Regions from separate parts of the Vibrio sp. AH4 genome, predicted to be linked through region 1. Evidence: riboswitches for the same ligand, from Rfam matches in the RefSeq annotation. Region 1 holds a riboswitch; the other holds the start of a gene.

Region 1 (7,439 bases):
GAAACCCAACTGCATAAGCAGTTACTGTTAACTGAATACATAGGTTAACAGAGCAAACCGGGGGAACTGAAACATCTAAGTACCCCGAGGAGAAGAAATCAACCGAGATTCCGGTAGTAGCGGCGAGCGAACCTGGATTAGCCCTTAAGCACTCGGTGAAGTAGGTGAACAAGCTGGAAAGCTTGGCGATACAGGGTGATAGCCCCGTAACCGACGCTTCATCGAGCGTGAAATCGAGTAGGGCGGGACACGTGATATCCTGTCTGAATATGGGGGGACCATCCTCCAAGGCTAAATACTCCTGACTGACCGATAGTGAACCAGTACCGTGAGGGAAAGGCGAAAAGAACCCCTGTGAGGGGAGTGAAATAGAACCTGAAACCGTGTACGTACAAGCAGTAGGAGCACCTTCGTGGTGTGACTGCGTACCTTTTGTATAATGGGTCAGCGACTTATATTCAGTGGCAAGGTTAACCGTATAGGGGAGCCGTAGCGAAAGCGAGTCTTAACTGGGCGCTCAGTCTCTGGATATAGACCCGAAACCGGGTGATCTAGCCATGGGCAGGTTGAAGGTTGAGTAACATCAACTGGAGGACCGAACCGACTAATGTTGAAAAATTAGCGGATGACTTGTGGCTAGGGGTGAAAGGCCAATCAAACTCGGAGATAGCTGGTTCTCCCCGAAAGCTATTTAGGTAGCGCCTCGGACGAATACTACTGGGGGTAGAGCACTGTTAAGGCTAGGGGGTCATCCCGACTTACCAACCCTTTGCAAACTCCGAATACCAGTAAGTACTATCCGGGAGACACACGGCGGGTGCTAACGTCCGTCGTGGAGAGGGAAACAACCCAGACCGCCAGCTAAGGTCCCAAAGTATTGCTAAGTGGGAAACGATGTGGGAAGGCTCAGACAGCTAGGATGTTGGCTTAGAAGCAGCCATCATTTAAAGAAAGCGTAATAGCTCACTAGTCGAGTCGGCCTGCGCGGAAGATGTAACGGGGCTAAGCAATACACCGAAGCTGCGGCAATGTCCTTTGGACATTGGGTAGGGGAGCGTTCTGTAAGCCGTTGAAGGTGAATCGTAAGGTTTGCTGGAGGTATCAGAAGTGCGAATGCTGACATGAGTAACGACAAGGGGGGTGAAAAACCTCCCCGCCGGAAGACCAAGGGTTCCTGTCCAACGTTAATCGGGGCAGGGTGAGTCGACCCCTAAGGCGAGGCCGAAAGGCGTAGTCGATGGGAAACGGGTTAATATTCCCGTACTCAATCAAATTGCGATGGGGGGACGGAGAAGGCTAGGTGGGCCAGGCGACGGTTGTCCTGGTTCAAGTGCGTAGGCTTAAGAGTTAGGTAAATCCGGCTCTTTCTAAGGCTGAGACACGACGTCGAGCACCTACGGGTGTGAAGTCATTGATGCCATGCTTCCAGGAAAAGCCTCTAAGCTTCAGATTTGATGGAATCGTACCCCAAACCGACACAGGTGGTCGGGTAGAGAATACCAAGGCGCTTGAGAGAACTCGGGTGAAGGAACTAGGCAAAATGGTACCGTAACTTCGGGAGAAGGTACGCTCTTGATGGTGAAGTCCCTCGCGGATGGAGCTGACGAGAGTCGCAGATACCAGGTGGCTGCAACTGTTTATTAAAAACACAGCACTGTGCAAAATCGCAAGATGACGTATACGGTGTGACGCCTGCCCGGTGCCGGAAGGTTAATTGATGGGGTTAGCGTAAGCGAAGCTCTTGATCGAAGCCCCGGTAAACGGCGGCCGTAACTATAACGGTCCTAAGGTAGCGAAATTCCTTGTCGGGTAAGTTCCGACCTGCACGAATGGCGTAATGATGGCCACGCTGTCTCCACCCGAGACTCAGTGAAATTGAAATCGCTGTGAAGATGCAGTGTACCCGCGGCTAGACGGAAAGACCCCGTGAACCTTTACTACAGCTTGGCACTGAACATTGAACCTACATGTGTAGGATAGGTGGGAGGCTATGAAGACGTGACGCCAGTTGCGTTGGAGCCGTCCTTGAAATACCACCCTTGTATGTTTGATGTTCTAACTTAGACCCATTATCTGGGTTGAGGACAGTGCCTGGTGGGTAGTTTGACTGGGGCGGTCTCCTCCCAAAGAGTAACGGAGGAGCACGAAGGTGGGCTAATCACGGTTGGACATCGTGAGGTTAGTGCAATGGCATAAGCCCGCTTAACTGCGAGAATGACGGTTCGAGCAGGTGCGAAAGCAGGTCATAGTGATCCGGTGGTTCTGTATGGAAGGGCCATCGCTCAACGGATAAAAGGTACTCCGGGGATAACAGGCTGATACCGCCCAAGAGTTCATATCGACGGCGGTGTTTGGCACCTCGATGTCGGCTCATCACATCCTGGGGCTGAAGTCGGTCCCAAGGGTATGGCTGTTCGCCATTTAAAGTGGTACGCGAGCTGGGTTTAGAACGTCGTGAGACAGTTCGGTCCCTATCTGCCGTGGGCGTTGGAAGATTGAAGGGGGCTGCTCCTAGTACGAGAGGACCGGAGTGGACGAACCTCTGGTGTTCGGGTTGTGTCGCCAGACGCATTGCCCGGTAGCTAAGTTCGGAATCGATAACCGCTGAAAGCATCTAAGCGGGAAGCGAGCCCTGAGATGAGTCTTCCCTGACAGTTTAACTGTCCTAAAGGGTTGTTCGAGACTAGAACGTTGATAGGCAGGGTGTGTAAGCGTTGTGAGGCGTTGAGCTAACCTGTACTAATTGCCCGTGAGGCTTAACCATACAACACCCAAGGGGTTTTGTAGTGGACTCAGAGCTGAGCGCATAAGAATGTGTGTGAGAACGAAAACAGCTTTCCAGATTTTAAAATTTTGCTTGGCGACCATAGCGTTTTGGACCCACCTGATTCCATCCCGAACTCAGAAGTGAAACGAAACAGCGTCGATGGTAGTGTGGGGTTTCCCCATGTGAGAGTAGAACATCGCCAGGCTTTAATTTAGCACCAAGCGCTAACCAATGCGGAGCGGTAGTTCAGTTGGTTAGAATACCGGCCTGTCACGCCGGGGGTCGCGGGTTCGAGTCCCGTCCGCTCCGCCACTTATTCGAGCTTAGGCTCAAAGATCTACAGGGGTGTAGCTCCAATTGGCAGAGCAGCGGATTCCAAATCCGCGTGTTGGGAGTTCGAATCTCTCCACCCCTGCCATATATATAACCTCAGCAGAAATGCTGAGGTTTTTTCTATCTGTAATTTTTTAAATTTTGTAAGCTAATCACTCAATAAGTGATGCATGTAACTTTTAATAATTTTTACTCTTCCCTACCTTTTCCCTTGTTCCCCTTTGATTAAATTTATTGTTTTGCTGAAATTTCGCGCTTTATTTTGATGAATGTTTAAAATGGTACCTCTAATAAGGAGGATGAACATGCCATTATCTATGTTGGGGTTTATAGCTTTGGGTGGTGCGATAGGGGCTTGTGCTCGCTTTTTGGTCTCAGAAGTGTGCATTACTCTTTTTGGCCGCGGCTTTCCTATTGGCACGTTGACCGTGAATGTGTTTGGTTCATTCGTGATGGGGGTTTTAATTGCTTGTGTTGAAAATGAGTGGTTGAGTCCTTACCCTTGGAAACAAGTGATTGGGCTTGGTTTTCTTGGCGCGTTGACGACGTTTTCGACATTCTCGATGGATAATGTACTTTTAATGCAGCAAGGCGCCTTTTTTAAGATGGGGGCGAATGTGTTGCTCAACGTGGTTTTAAGTATTTCGGCGGCTTGGCTTGGGTTCTACTGGTTAATAAAAAGTTGATGAATGAAACCGCTATTTTACTTGGTTAACTAATAACCTTTATCTATAATGCTTCCACTTGTCGGAGTGCCATTGGGCTGAGACCGTTTATTCGGGATCCGTTGAACCTGATCAGGTTAATACCTGCGAAGGGAACAAGAGAAGACTCTCTTAGATGTCCTATTTCTTTTGGGCATTCTACTTGTCTACTCATCTCTCATAGCATCTTTCCGTCAAGCATTTCTCCCTCATGATTAAAAAGGAAATGCTATGTCGAATCGTAAGCAAGCAAGACTGGAAGCCAAGCGTTTTATTGATACTCTTTCAGTTGAACCCTATCCAAACTCTCAAAAGACCTATCTTGTAGGCTCGCGTACGGATATATGTGTTCCAGTACGTAAAATTACTCTCAGCGATACTTTGGTCGGTGGAAGTAAAGAGGCGCCGATTTTTGAGCCTAATGAGCCGATTTATGTTTACGATACCTCGGGTGTTTATACTGATCCTGAGCATGATATCGATCTCTATAACGGACTCCCTAAACATAGAGAATCATGGATCGAAGAGCGTCAGGATACACAGTTCCTGCCTAGTATGAGCTCTGATTTTGCACGTGAACGTTTGGCCGATGAAACGCTTGATGAACTGCGTTATGGCCATTTGCCACGCATCAGACAGGCTCAAAATCAGCGCTGTGTTACTCAGTTACATTATGCTCGACGAGGTATCATTACTCCTGAAATGGAATTCGTGGCTCTGAGAGAAAACTCTCGTCGTCTATCTTATCAAGACCCGAATTTGACTCAGCAACATGCTGGACAGAATTTTGGGGCGCACCTTCCTGATTTAATTACCCCTGAATTTGTACGCAATGAGGTTGCGCAGGGAAGGGCGATTATTCCATGTAATATCAACCATCCAGAATCGGAGCCCATGATTATTGGCCGTAATTTCTTGGTTAAGGTGAATGCTAATATTGGGAATTCTTCTGTTAGCTCCTCTATTGAAGAAGAAGTAGAAAAGCTAGTGTGGGCGACTCGCTGGGGTGCCGATACTGTGATGGACCTTTCTACAGGGCGGAATATTCATGAAACCCGCGAGTGGATTTTGCGTAATAGCCCTGTGCCAATTGGTACTGTGCCTATGTATCAAGCGCTAGAGAAAGTGAACGGAATTGCAGAGAACCTTAATTGGGAAGTGATGCGTGACACTTTGCTTGAACAAGCAGAACAAGGGGTTGATTACTTTACCATCCATGCAGGGTTATTACTGCGTTATGTGCCGATGACGGCCAAGCGTGTGACTGGCATTGTCTCTCGTGGTGGTTCTATTATTGCCAAATGGTGCCTTTCTCACCACCAAGAGAACTTTCTCTATACCCATTTTCGTGAAATCTGTGAGATATGTGCGCAATATGATGTCGCGCTTTCTTTAGGGGATGGACTTCGTCCCGGTTCAATAGCCGATGCTAACGATGAAGCACAGTTTTCTGAATTACGTACGTTGGGTGAATTAACTAAAATCGCATGGGAATACGATGTTCAAGTCATGATTGAAGGCCCAGGGCATGTGCCTATGCATTTAGTTAAGGCGAATATGGATGAGCAACTGAAACATTGTCATGAAGCGCCATTCTATACATTAGGCCCGCTGACCACCGATATTGCACCAGGCTATGATCACATTACTTCTGGTATTGGTGCCGCAATGATTGGTTGGTTTGGTTGTGCCATGCTCTGTTATGTCACGCCTAAAGAACACCTTGGGTTACCAAATAAAGAAGATGTGAAAACGGGGCTGATTACTTACAAGCTCGCGGCTCACGCTGCTGATTTGGCTAAAGGACACCCAGGTGCACAAATTCGCGATAATGCATTGTCGAAAGCACGTTTCGAGTTCCGTTGGGAAGACCAATTTAATTTAGCCTTAGACCCAGTCACTGCTCGTGCCTTTCATGATGAAACCCTACCTCAAGAATCTGGCAAAATCGCTCACTTCTGCTCTATGTGCGGCCCAAAATTCTGCTCTATGAAAATCTCACAAGAGGTGAGGGATTATGCGAATAACCAGCAAGCAGCGGACATTTCTGTAATTAAAGTGACGGAGCCCGATCAAGTCGCGCAAAAAGGCATGCAAGAAAAGTCACGAGAATTCTTAGCTTCAGGCGCACAGATCTATCATCCACTAGTGAAAGATCTGGTTGAGGAGTGATTATGACTCGACTGGTCTTTCCCCGTGGTTGCGCTGAATGGATTGGACGCGTGCAATATGTTTTGTTGCAAGCCAAAGAGCAAGGATTCGACATTCAAAATATCAGCCTAGATGTTGCTACTAGTGATTGTTTTGTTTTAGAAGCGAAATCCACTTTGCGAATTGGTTGTGACTTGTGCCCTAGTGAGGGCACTTCTGAGCCGTTGGATTATTACTTGCAATACTTATCTGAGCATCGAGATATTGAGGCTCGCTGTAAGGTAAAAATCGGCCTTCGCTCTCACAATGACTATGGTATGGATGAATGGCAAGTTGAGGGAAACTGTTGTCAGTGTATTACTTACCCATATCCATTACTTATATCTAATTGTCAATTAGATCAGCATGTTGCTTGGCTTTTGGCTCTGTTGGCATTGGGTTTTTCTATTGAAGATGCCTTGTGCGTTGCGCGTGCTGCTGTGTCTCAGAAACAGGGTGTTTCACGTGAAACGTGGCCGACAAGTCTGGAATTTTTTCCCTCCGTCTATTCAGGCTCAGAATTACAGTCAACGAAAGGATTTCCAGCTATAGATAAAACTCTATTCACACTTTATCCGGTCGTCGATGATGTGAGTTGGATTGAATTGCTACTTAAATTAGGTGTTAAAACCGTTCAGCTGCGCATAAAAGATCCGGCGCGAGTGGATTTGGAAACGCAAATTGTTCGAGCAATAGATCTAGGTCGAAAATACAACGCACAGGTTTTTATCAATGATTACTGGCAGATCGCCATTAAACATCATGCCTATGGTGTACACCTTGGGCAAGAAGATCTCAGCACGGCTAATTTAGCGGAGCTAGCTCAAGCAGGCCTAAGACTTGGCCTCTCCACGCATGGGTATTATGAACTACTTAACGTGGCATGTTTACAGCCGAGTTATATTGCTCTTGGCCATATTTTTCCTACCACAACCAAGCAAATGCCTTCTAAACCACAAGGGTTAGTACGCTTAGCAGCTTACCAAGGATTAGCGGATCAGCTTTCTTATCATGGGCAGAAAGGAATGCCTACCGTGGCTATTGGTGGTATTGACCACTCAAATATTGAGGAAGTCCTGCGCTGTGGAGTGACTTCGGCTGCGGTCGTGCGAGCTATCACCCAATCCGTCAATCCAGCTTTTGCTGTGCATCAATTGATGTTTGCTTTCAGTGGGCAGAAAGAAAGTGAGCTTAGAAAACAAGCGAGGTCTTACAGCATGGAATGGGAGGCGAGCAATGTTGAGTGATCCACAATTTATCCGCTATCAGCGCCAGATTAGTCTTGCCGAAGTGCAAGAAAATGGCCAACAAAAATTAATCAACGCACGTGTTTTGATCGTTGGTTGTGGTGGGCTAGGTAATGTTGTTGCGTCTTATCTAGTGGGTGCTGGTATTGGGCAAGTGATAATTGCCGATGGTGATGCGTTGGAAGTACACAACCTGCA
Region 2 (7,439 bases), 1.3 Mb from region 1:
ATCTGCCAATGGTGCTGTCCCTCGGCGTTTCAAATTGATCGAGTTATTGTGGCGGCCATCTTTTTCCATCACAAAGTTTTTGAAAAATCCCAATGGCGGAGTGCGGTTAAGGGCGTTGCGCGCTAAACAGGCCAAAAAGCGTTGATTACGCCTTGCGCGCCGTACAATGAAGCTGGATAGCTGTTCTGCCCATTTGGTGCGACCATATACGCCATCCAGATCGAAAAAAATAGAGGCATTAAGCAGGGCTTGTGGATTCGGATTATCAATCCAATCAGCAAAACAGTTCTCCCACTCTTTGCGAGTCATACGCCATTTTGGATTACTGGCCATGATGTCGCCATCGCAAAGCGGATAGCCGCAACGATCTAATCCATGACACACCCATTCAGCCAATTGGGCGAAATAAGCACCATGCTGCTGAGCGTCGTAGCGATCGTCCAGAATCAAGGCATTATCTTGATCGGTCACAATAAGTTGTTCATCCCGACCCATAGAACCAAATGCTACAAAACAGTATGGCAGCGGTGCTTCGCCTAGCTCTGCTTCACCCAGTTCAATAATGCGTTGTGTGAAAGCGCGGCCAATGGTTGACATGGCTGTACCAATCATGTGGGAATTTGCATCTTCATTGACGAGGCGTACAAAGCTCGCCTTCACTTCGCTTGCGAGCTGGGCTAATTCATCAATACTGGTTTGCTGATAGATACGGCTCACCAAGAGCAAGGAGTTTTGCGATTCATGACGTACGATATCAGTCATATCGATGATGCCTATCGGCTGTTTCTCTCTCAGCACTGGAAGATGATGCACATTATTGCGCAGCATGGTGAGCATGGCCTCATAAACGTAGGCATTGTGATCGAGTGAGATGACCTCATAGGTCATGACTTGCCTGACTGCTTGAGTGATATCGATACCTTGTGCTAAAACACGGCGACAGAGATCTCGCTCAGTAATAATGCCGACGACTGGTGTGGAGTCATCTTCTTCATCATGCAGGATCTGATTATCTAAGATCAGTAACGCCGAAACATTTTCATTTGCCATGCGTAACGCAGCTTGCTGGATCGAAGCATTTTTATCTATGGTTGGGGCTGGGTGAGTTAATAACCGCTTGACTTTGCTGGTGATGAGATCGTTTTGCTCTTTTTGTTTCTTAACCGTTTGGCGTAAACGCACCGATTGTTCGACCTCAACGAAATCGGCGAAGCTGTCGAACTCTTGATGCAGCCGGTGAAAGAGATCTTCTGGAATGCAATATAGCAAGGTATCTTCAATTGCCGAGACCGCGAAGGACACTTGGTTACGAGTTAGTAGTCCCATTTGTCCAAATAGACTGCCTTCAGTCAGCCGGTTATAGAGCTCACCATGACGGCGATAGACTTCGACCGCACCACTACGAATCAAATACAAATCACTAATGGCTTGTTTGTGTCCGATAATGGGCGTGTCTTTACGAAAATAGGCAATTTCAATTTGTTGAGCGATGGTGGGTAACAGATCAGAAGGCAGGGCATCAAAAGGGGGATGCTGTTGCAGAAACTGTTGAATCTCGATTAACTCGGCGTCCATGATGGCTCCTCTCGTTACAAACATCTGTTGCGCGATGTTTTTGGCGGTTTGGGTTGACCATGCTACCTCACTTTACTGTGTGAGGTCTAATCTGAGGGGGGATTGTTTGGGAATTTATAAAGATAGGTCAGACAAAGCGTAACACCCAAAACAAAAAAACCGGCTATTTCAGCCGGTTTTTAGAATGAGCACGGTGGCGAAACTACATCACCGCAGCAATGCCTTTGCACAGTGGCAGCATGTTTGATTTGGTCATGCCGGCAACGCTGATACGGCCTGAGCCTACAATGTAGATACCCAATTCGGATTTCAAACGTGCGACTTGTTCTTTATTTAGACCAGAGAAAGAGAACATGCCGTTTTGGCGCTCGATAAAGCTAAAGTCCGCGTCTACACCCACCTCTTTCAATGTGTTGACGAACAGCACGCGCATCTCTTGAATACGTTCACGCATTTCAGCCACTTCAGCTTCCCATTCAGCACGTAGCGCAGGATTATTGAGAATATAAGTGACCACTGCAGCGCCGTGAGCGGGTGGGTTTGAATAGATAGAGCGGATAATGGCTTTGACTTGTGAGAATGCCGTTTCTGCAACCGCGGTTGAAGGTGCAACCAGAGTGAAAGCACCTACACGCTCGTTGTACAGACCAAAGTTCTTTGAAAATGAGCTGGCAACCAAAATTTCAGAGTTGTATTTGGCAAAAGTACGCAGACCTGCCGCATCCTCTTCCACACCTGTTGCAAAGCCTTGGTAGGCAAAGTCAAACAGAGGAAGCAGACCTTTATCTGCCACCAATTTCGCCAACACTTCCCACTCTTGCTCCGTTGGGTCGATGCCTGTTGGGTTGTGACAACATCCGTGCAGAAGGACCACATCACCTTTCGCTGCTTGCTCTAAATCTGCCAACATAGCAGCAAAGTTTTTGTCTTTGGCTTCGGCATCGTAGTAAGCGTATTGCGTTGTTTCTAAACCAGCCGCGTTGAACACACCATGGTGGTTCGCCCATGTTGGGTTGCTGATCCAAACCTTCACATCACCTAATTGACGTTTAATAAATTCGCCAGCGACACGCAGAGCACCTGTACCACCAGGAGCTTGTGCCGTTTTCGCTAGTTTTTGAGTCACTATGTCAGAATTCGCGCCGAACAACAGTTTTTGTACTGCTAAACCGTACTCCGCAGTCCCTTCAATCGTGAGATAAGATTTGGTTTTCTCTGATTCAAGTAAGGCTGCCTCTGCTTTCTTTACGGTAGCAAGAACAGGGGTTTCTCCCGCTTCATTCTTATAAATACCAACACCGAGGTTAATTTTGTCGGTACGGGGATCTTTTTTGAACTCTTCAGTTAAACCAAGAATTGGGTCTGCGGGGGCGGCAACGACTTTTTCGAACATAAAGCACATCCATGTCAAGTTAGGGGTGGGAAGGAATGATTGAACTCATTAAATTTATCGTATTTATACCTTCCTCGAATTCTTGTGACAACAGTACCTGAAAGAAAATATCGAAAAATTTTTACTTGGCTGAGGAATTGGGAATAGCCGGTCATTTTGTGATGTAAATGCCCCAAGCTTTTCAGCTTAGGGCGATGCCGGTGGTTTGTCTTTAGACTGACCAGATGACAGGGAAGGGGAAAATTCAGCGTGTGTTGGGATTATTACGTATGAAATTTTCAGTCGAGTGGGTTTGCTACTCGCAGCGTGCAATATCTCTCAGAGCTTAGTCTTTAAAATGGGCAGCGATAGCGGTAGATGTTTCTTCAATAGTCAGAAAGGCCTCAATAACCGCAGAAGAACAATGACTATCCGATCTCGCGAGAGTGAGAGTTCTGGATTTTTCATGCTGATCGAATGGATTGTGTTATTTCACTCTCAACCTTTATGCAACGAAGTTTGCCTATTGGAGGGGAGTGTTTATGGTCAGAGTGTTGCACAGACGTAAGGAAGCCCATGAGTCGTGATTTAAGGGATTTTTCAGTTCAGTTACCGATAAACCGAGATTTGATAACCTATCAAACGCAGGTCAAAGAGAAGCTGTATGACTTCAACCATTCGCGTCCTGCACAGCATACTGAGCGGCAAGCGATATTAAATTCGCTATTGGGCTCCGCAAACGGAGTGACGATTGTGCCACCGTTTTTCTGCGATTTAGGGCATAACATCCATTTCAAGTGTGGTGGTTTCTTAAACACTAACGTCACCATTTTGGATATTGCCCCAGTGACGATTGGTGAATATGTGCAGATGGGACCGAATGTGGTGATCAGTACCGTTGGGCATCCACTTGATCTTGCACAGCGTGTGTTACCGATTGCAGCAGGTAACCCGATTGTGATTGAAGATAGCGTGTGGCTTGGCGCGGGCGCGATCGTGCTTGATGGCGTTACCATTGGTGCGCGTAGTGTGATTGGTGCCGGAAGTGTAGTAACCAAAGATATACCGCCGGATTGCGTTGCAGTGGGGAACCCGTGTCGAGTGATTCGCCAAATCGAGCACAGTGAAATGCCTTCTGAAGCGGAATTAGATGAAATGTGGCGCGATCTCGACTTTATTGAAAGTGAGAAATAATCGCTGTCCACCGCATTAAATGCTGTTAAGATGCCACTCATAGTCGGGGAGCCCTAAGGGCTGAGATCGCGCAGCGAGACCCGTTGAACCTGATTCAGTTAGGACTGACGTAGGGAACTATCCTCAACAGCTCGTATTGTCTTACCATTCATCTGCGGTTTGGGATCAGTTCCTGTTTTTCACAGGAGCCTTTATGCCATCAAATTCTTCTCTTCAAACACCGATTGTACTCACCATTGCCGGTTCAGACAGCGGCGGGGGGGCGGGCATTCAAGCCGACATCAAAGCCATTTCCGCAACTGGAAGCTATGCTTGCTCGGTGATTACCGCGATTACTGCGCAAAATACGCAAGGTGTTTCAGCGGTATTTCCTCTACCTCTAGAGATTATTGAGCAGCAATTGGAGGCGATTTTCTGTGATATTCCTGTCTTGGCGGTAAAAATTGGCATGTTGGCGGATGCCCAAATCATCACTCTGGTTGCCAAAAAATTGCGTCAATATCAACCCCAATGGGTTGTGCTCGATCCGGTGATGGTTTCAACCAGCGGGCATCATCTACTCGCAGAAGATGCCGTGATCACCTTAAAAAATGAGCTGTTGCCACTTGCTAGTATCATCACGCCTAATCTACCGGAAGCGGCTGTTTTAGTGGGGATGACAGAGCAAGAATGGCAACAAAATCCACAGCAGGGCATTGCTGCACTAAGTCAGTTAGACGCTCAAGCCGTCTTGCTCAAAGGGGGGCATAATCATCAGCAAAGGGACAGTGATGATTTGCTGATCGAAGCGAACGATATCTGCCCTTTCCACGCGCCACGCATTGCCACCCAAAACACACATGGTACGGGGTGTTCACTCTCATCGGCGATCGCCTCCTATCTTGCGCAAGGTTATGCGTTGAAAGAGGCGGTTGAGAAAGCAAAGCAGTATATCCATCAGGCGATCTTGCATGCTGATCAACTCAAAATTGGCCAAGGGTATGGTCCGATTCACCATTTTTATCGGCTGCAAATGGATAAACGCCAAGAACAGTGAATTTGGGGTATAAAAAAACCGTCTCGTAGGTGACGGTTTTTACATTCAACAGAGCGGAATTAGAAGCTTGCGCTGCGAGGTGTACGTGGGAATGGGATCACATCACGCACGTTGCCCATACCTGTAACGTAGGATACAAGGCGCTCGAAGCCCAGACCAAAGCCCGCATGTGGCACGGTGCCGTAACGGCGCAGGTCGCGATACCAATCCATGTGCTCAGGGTCGATACCAAATTCACGCATACGTGCATCGAGAACATCCAAACGCTCTTCACGTTGTGAACCACCAATGATTTCACCAATGCCCGGAGCTAATACGTCCATCGCCGCAACAGTTTTGCCATCTTCGTTCATACGCATGTAGAACGCTTTGATGTCTTTTGGATAGTTCTTCACGATAACCGGTGCTTTGAAGTGTTCTTCAGCAAGGAAACGCTCGTGCTCAGAAGCCAAGTCGATACCCCACTCAACTGGGAACTCAAACGTTTTGCCACAGTTTTTCAGAATTTCGATCGCATCGGTGTAATCCACTTGTGCGAAATCTGAATCTACAAACTGTTCAAGACGGGCAATCACTTCGTTGTTGATACGATCGTTAAAGAACTCAAGATCGTCACGACGCTCAGCCAGTACCGCTTTGAACACATACTTCAGCATGTCTTCAGCCAGTTTTGCTACGGTGTTCAGATCCGCGAATGCGACTTCAGGTTCAACCATCCAGAATTCCGCCAAGTGACGGCTGGTATTTGAGTTTTCAGCACGGAACGTTGGGCCGAAAGTGTACACTTTGCTGATCGCGCAAGCATACGCTTCCGCGTTGAGCTGGCCTGATACCGTAAGGAATGTTTCTTTACCAAAGAAGTCTTGGTTGTAATCCACTTTGCCTGCGTCAGTGCGTGGCAGGTTTTCCATATCCAGCGTTGAAACGCGGAACATTTCACCTGCGCCTTCTGCATCAGAAGCGGTGATAAGAGGTGCTGAAACCCAGAAGTAACCTTGTTCATGGTAGAAACGGTGAATCGCTTGTGCCAAACAGTTACGAACACGTGCAACGGCACCGATCACGTTAGTACGTGGACGCAGGTGAGCCACTTCACGCAGATATTCGATAGAATGACGAGTTTTCGCCATTGGGTAAGTGTCGGCATCTTCAACCCAACCCACCACTTTTACCGCAGTTGCAGCCAGTTCAAACGCTTGACCAGATGCTGGAGACTCAACAATGGTACCCGTTACTTCAACAGAGCAACCTGTCGTTAGCTTCAGGATTTCATTGTCGTAATTATTCAGATTATTAGGAACCACGGCCTGAATCGGGTTGAAACAAGAGCCGTCATAGATGGCAAGAAACGAAATTCCAGCTTTGGAATCACGACGTGTGCGAACCCAGCCGCGAACAGTGACTTCACTGTCTACTGCGAGCTTGCCGCTTAGTACGTCATTTACAGGCGCGTAAGTCATGTTTATTACAGTCTCCGTTGAGATAAAAGACACCCCAATGTCATTTGCAGCAATCGTTGCGCAAAAAATAGACGAAACATTGGGTTGTAGAGAGTTTTACAGATTCAACGGAACATATTACCTGTCAATTTGCCAGCTTCAACCTTTAATGTGGTTTCCGCGCAGAATTCTTGCTAATCAAAGTAAATTGATTGAGCAGTGACTCCAATTGCTGCGACAAATGTTCAAGATCGATACTGATCTCACGCGTTTCGCTGGCTGAATGGGAAGTGTCATCGGCATGATGAGTAATCACGTCCACTTTATTTTGAATTTCATGGCTGACTTCTGTCGTGCGCTTGGTTTGTTCTTGAATCCCCATCGCGTGATTGAGCACTTGTTGCATTTCAGTGACCACATTGGTCATGACTTTAGAGAGTTCTTCAATTTCTGTTGAACGTTGGTGAGCATGCGAACACACCGTATCAACCGAATTGAGAGAGGCTTGGCTATCACGTTGGAAGCCGGAAATAATGTTTTCAATGTTGCCAGTCGCCTCCGCTGTGCGTGATGCTAAATGGCGGACTTCATCGGCAACCACAGCAAAACCTCGGCCTTGCTCGCCTGCGCGGGCCGCTTCAATGGCTGCATTCAGAGCCAGTAGGTTAGTTTGTTCGGCAATGCCTTTAATGACGCCAAGGATGGAGGAGACTTGGGTTGTTTGATTGTTCAAGTCCACAATACGTTGTTTAACCGATTCAATATCGCCCACCAGATTTTTAATATCTTCACTCGCGACATGAGCTTGTTTGGCACTTTGCTG

The links. Region 1 has a riboswitch for thiamine pyrophosphate ahead of thiC (phosphomethylpyrimidine synthase ThiC). Riboswitches for the same ligand answer to the same signal wherever they lie in the genome.
Region 2: another riboswitch for thiamine pyrophosphate. It lies ahead of thiD (bifunctional hydroxymethylpyrimidine kinase/phosphomethylpyrimidine kinase); the one in region 1 lies ahead of thiC (phosphomethylpyrimidine synthase ThiC).

The regions. Positions count from the first base shown of each region.
Region 1 is NZ_JALAIV010000001.1:916,328-923,766, reverse strand. It holds rRNA gene MKA69_RS04375 (23S ribosomal RNA) at 1-2,764, shown strand, start outside; rRNA gene rrf (5S ribosomal RNA) at 2,857-2,972, shown strand; tRNA gene MKA69_RS04365 (tRNA-Asp) at 3,003-3,079, shown strand; tRNA gene MKA69_RS04360 (tRNA-Trp) at 3,109-3,185, shown strand; gene crcB (fluoride efflux transporter CrcB) at 3,406-3,786, shown strand; TPP riboswitch at 3,839-3,937, shown strand; gene thiC (phosphomethylpyrimidine synthase ThiC) at 4,036-5,976, shown strand; gene MKA69_RS04345 (thiamine phosphate synthase) at 5,979-7,241, shown strand; gene MKA69_RS04340 (HesA/MoeB/ThiF family protein) at 7,231-7,439, shown strand, end outside.
Region 2 is NZ_JALAIV010000001.1:2,183,803-2,191,241, forward strand. It holds gene MKA69_RS10260 (cyclic nucleotide-binding/CBS domain-containing protein) at 1-1,575, opposite strand, end outside; gene MKA69_RS10265 (amino acid aminotransferase) at 1,778-2,968, opposite strand; gene MKA69_RS10270 (sugar O-acetyltransferase) at 3,524-4,141, shown strand; TPP riboswitch at 4,176-4,274, shown strand; gene thiD (bifunctional hydroxymethylpyrimidine kinase/phosphomethylpyrimidine kinase) at 4,335-5,177, shown strand; gene asnS (asparagine--tRNA ligase) at 5,237-6,637, opposite strand; gene MKA69_RS10285 (methyl-accepting chemotaxis protein) at 6,783-7,439, opposite strand, start outside.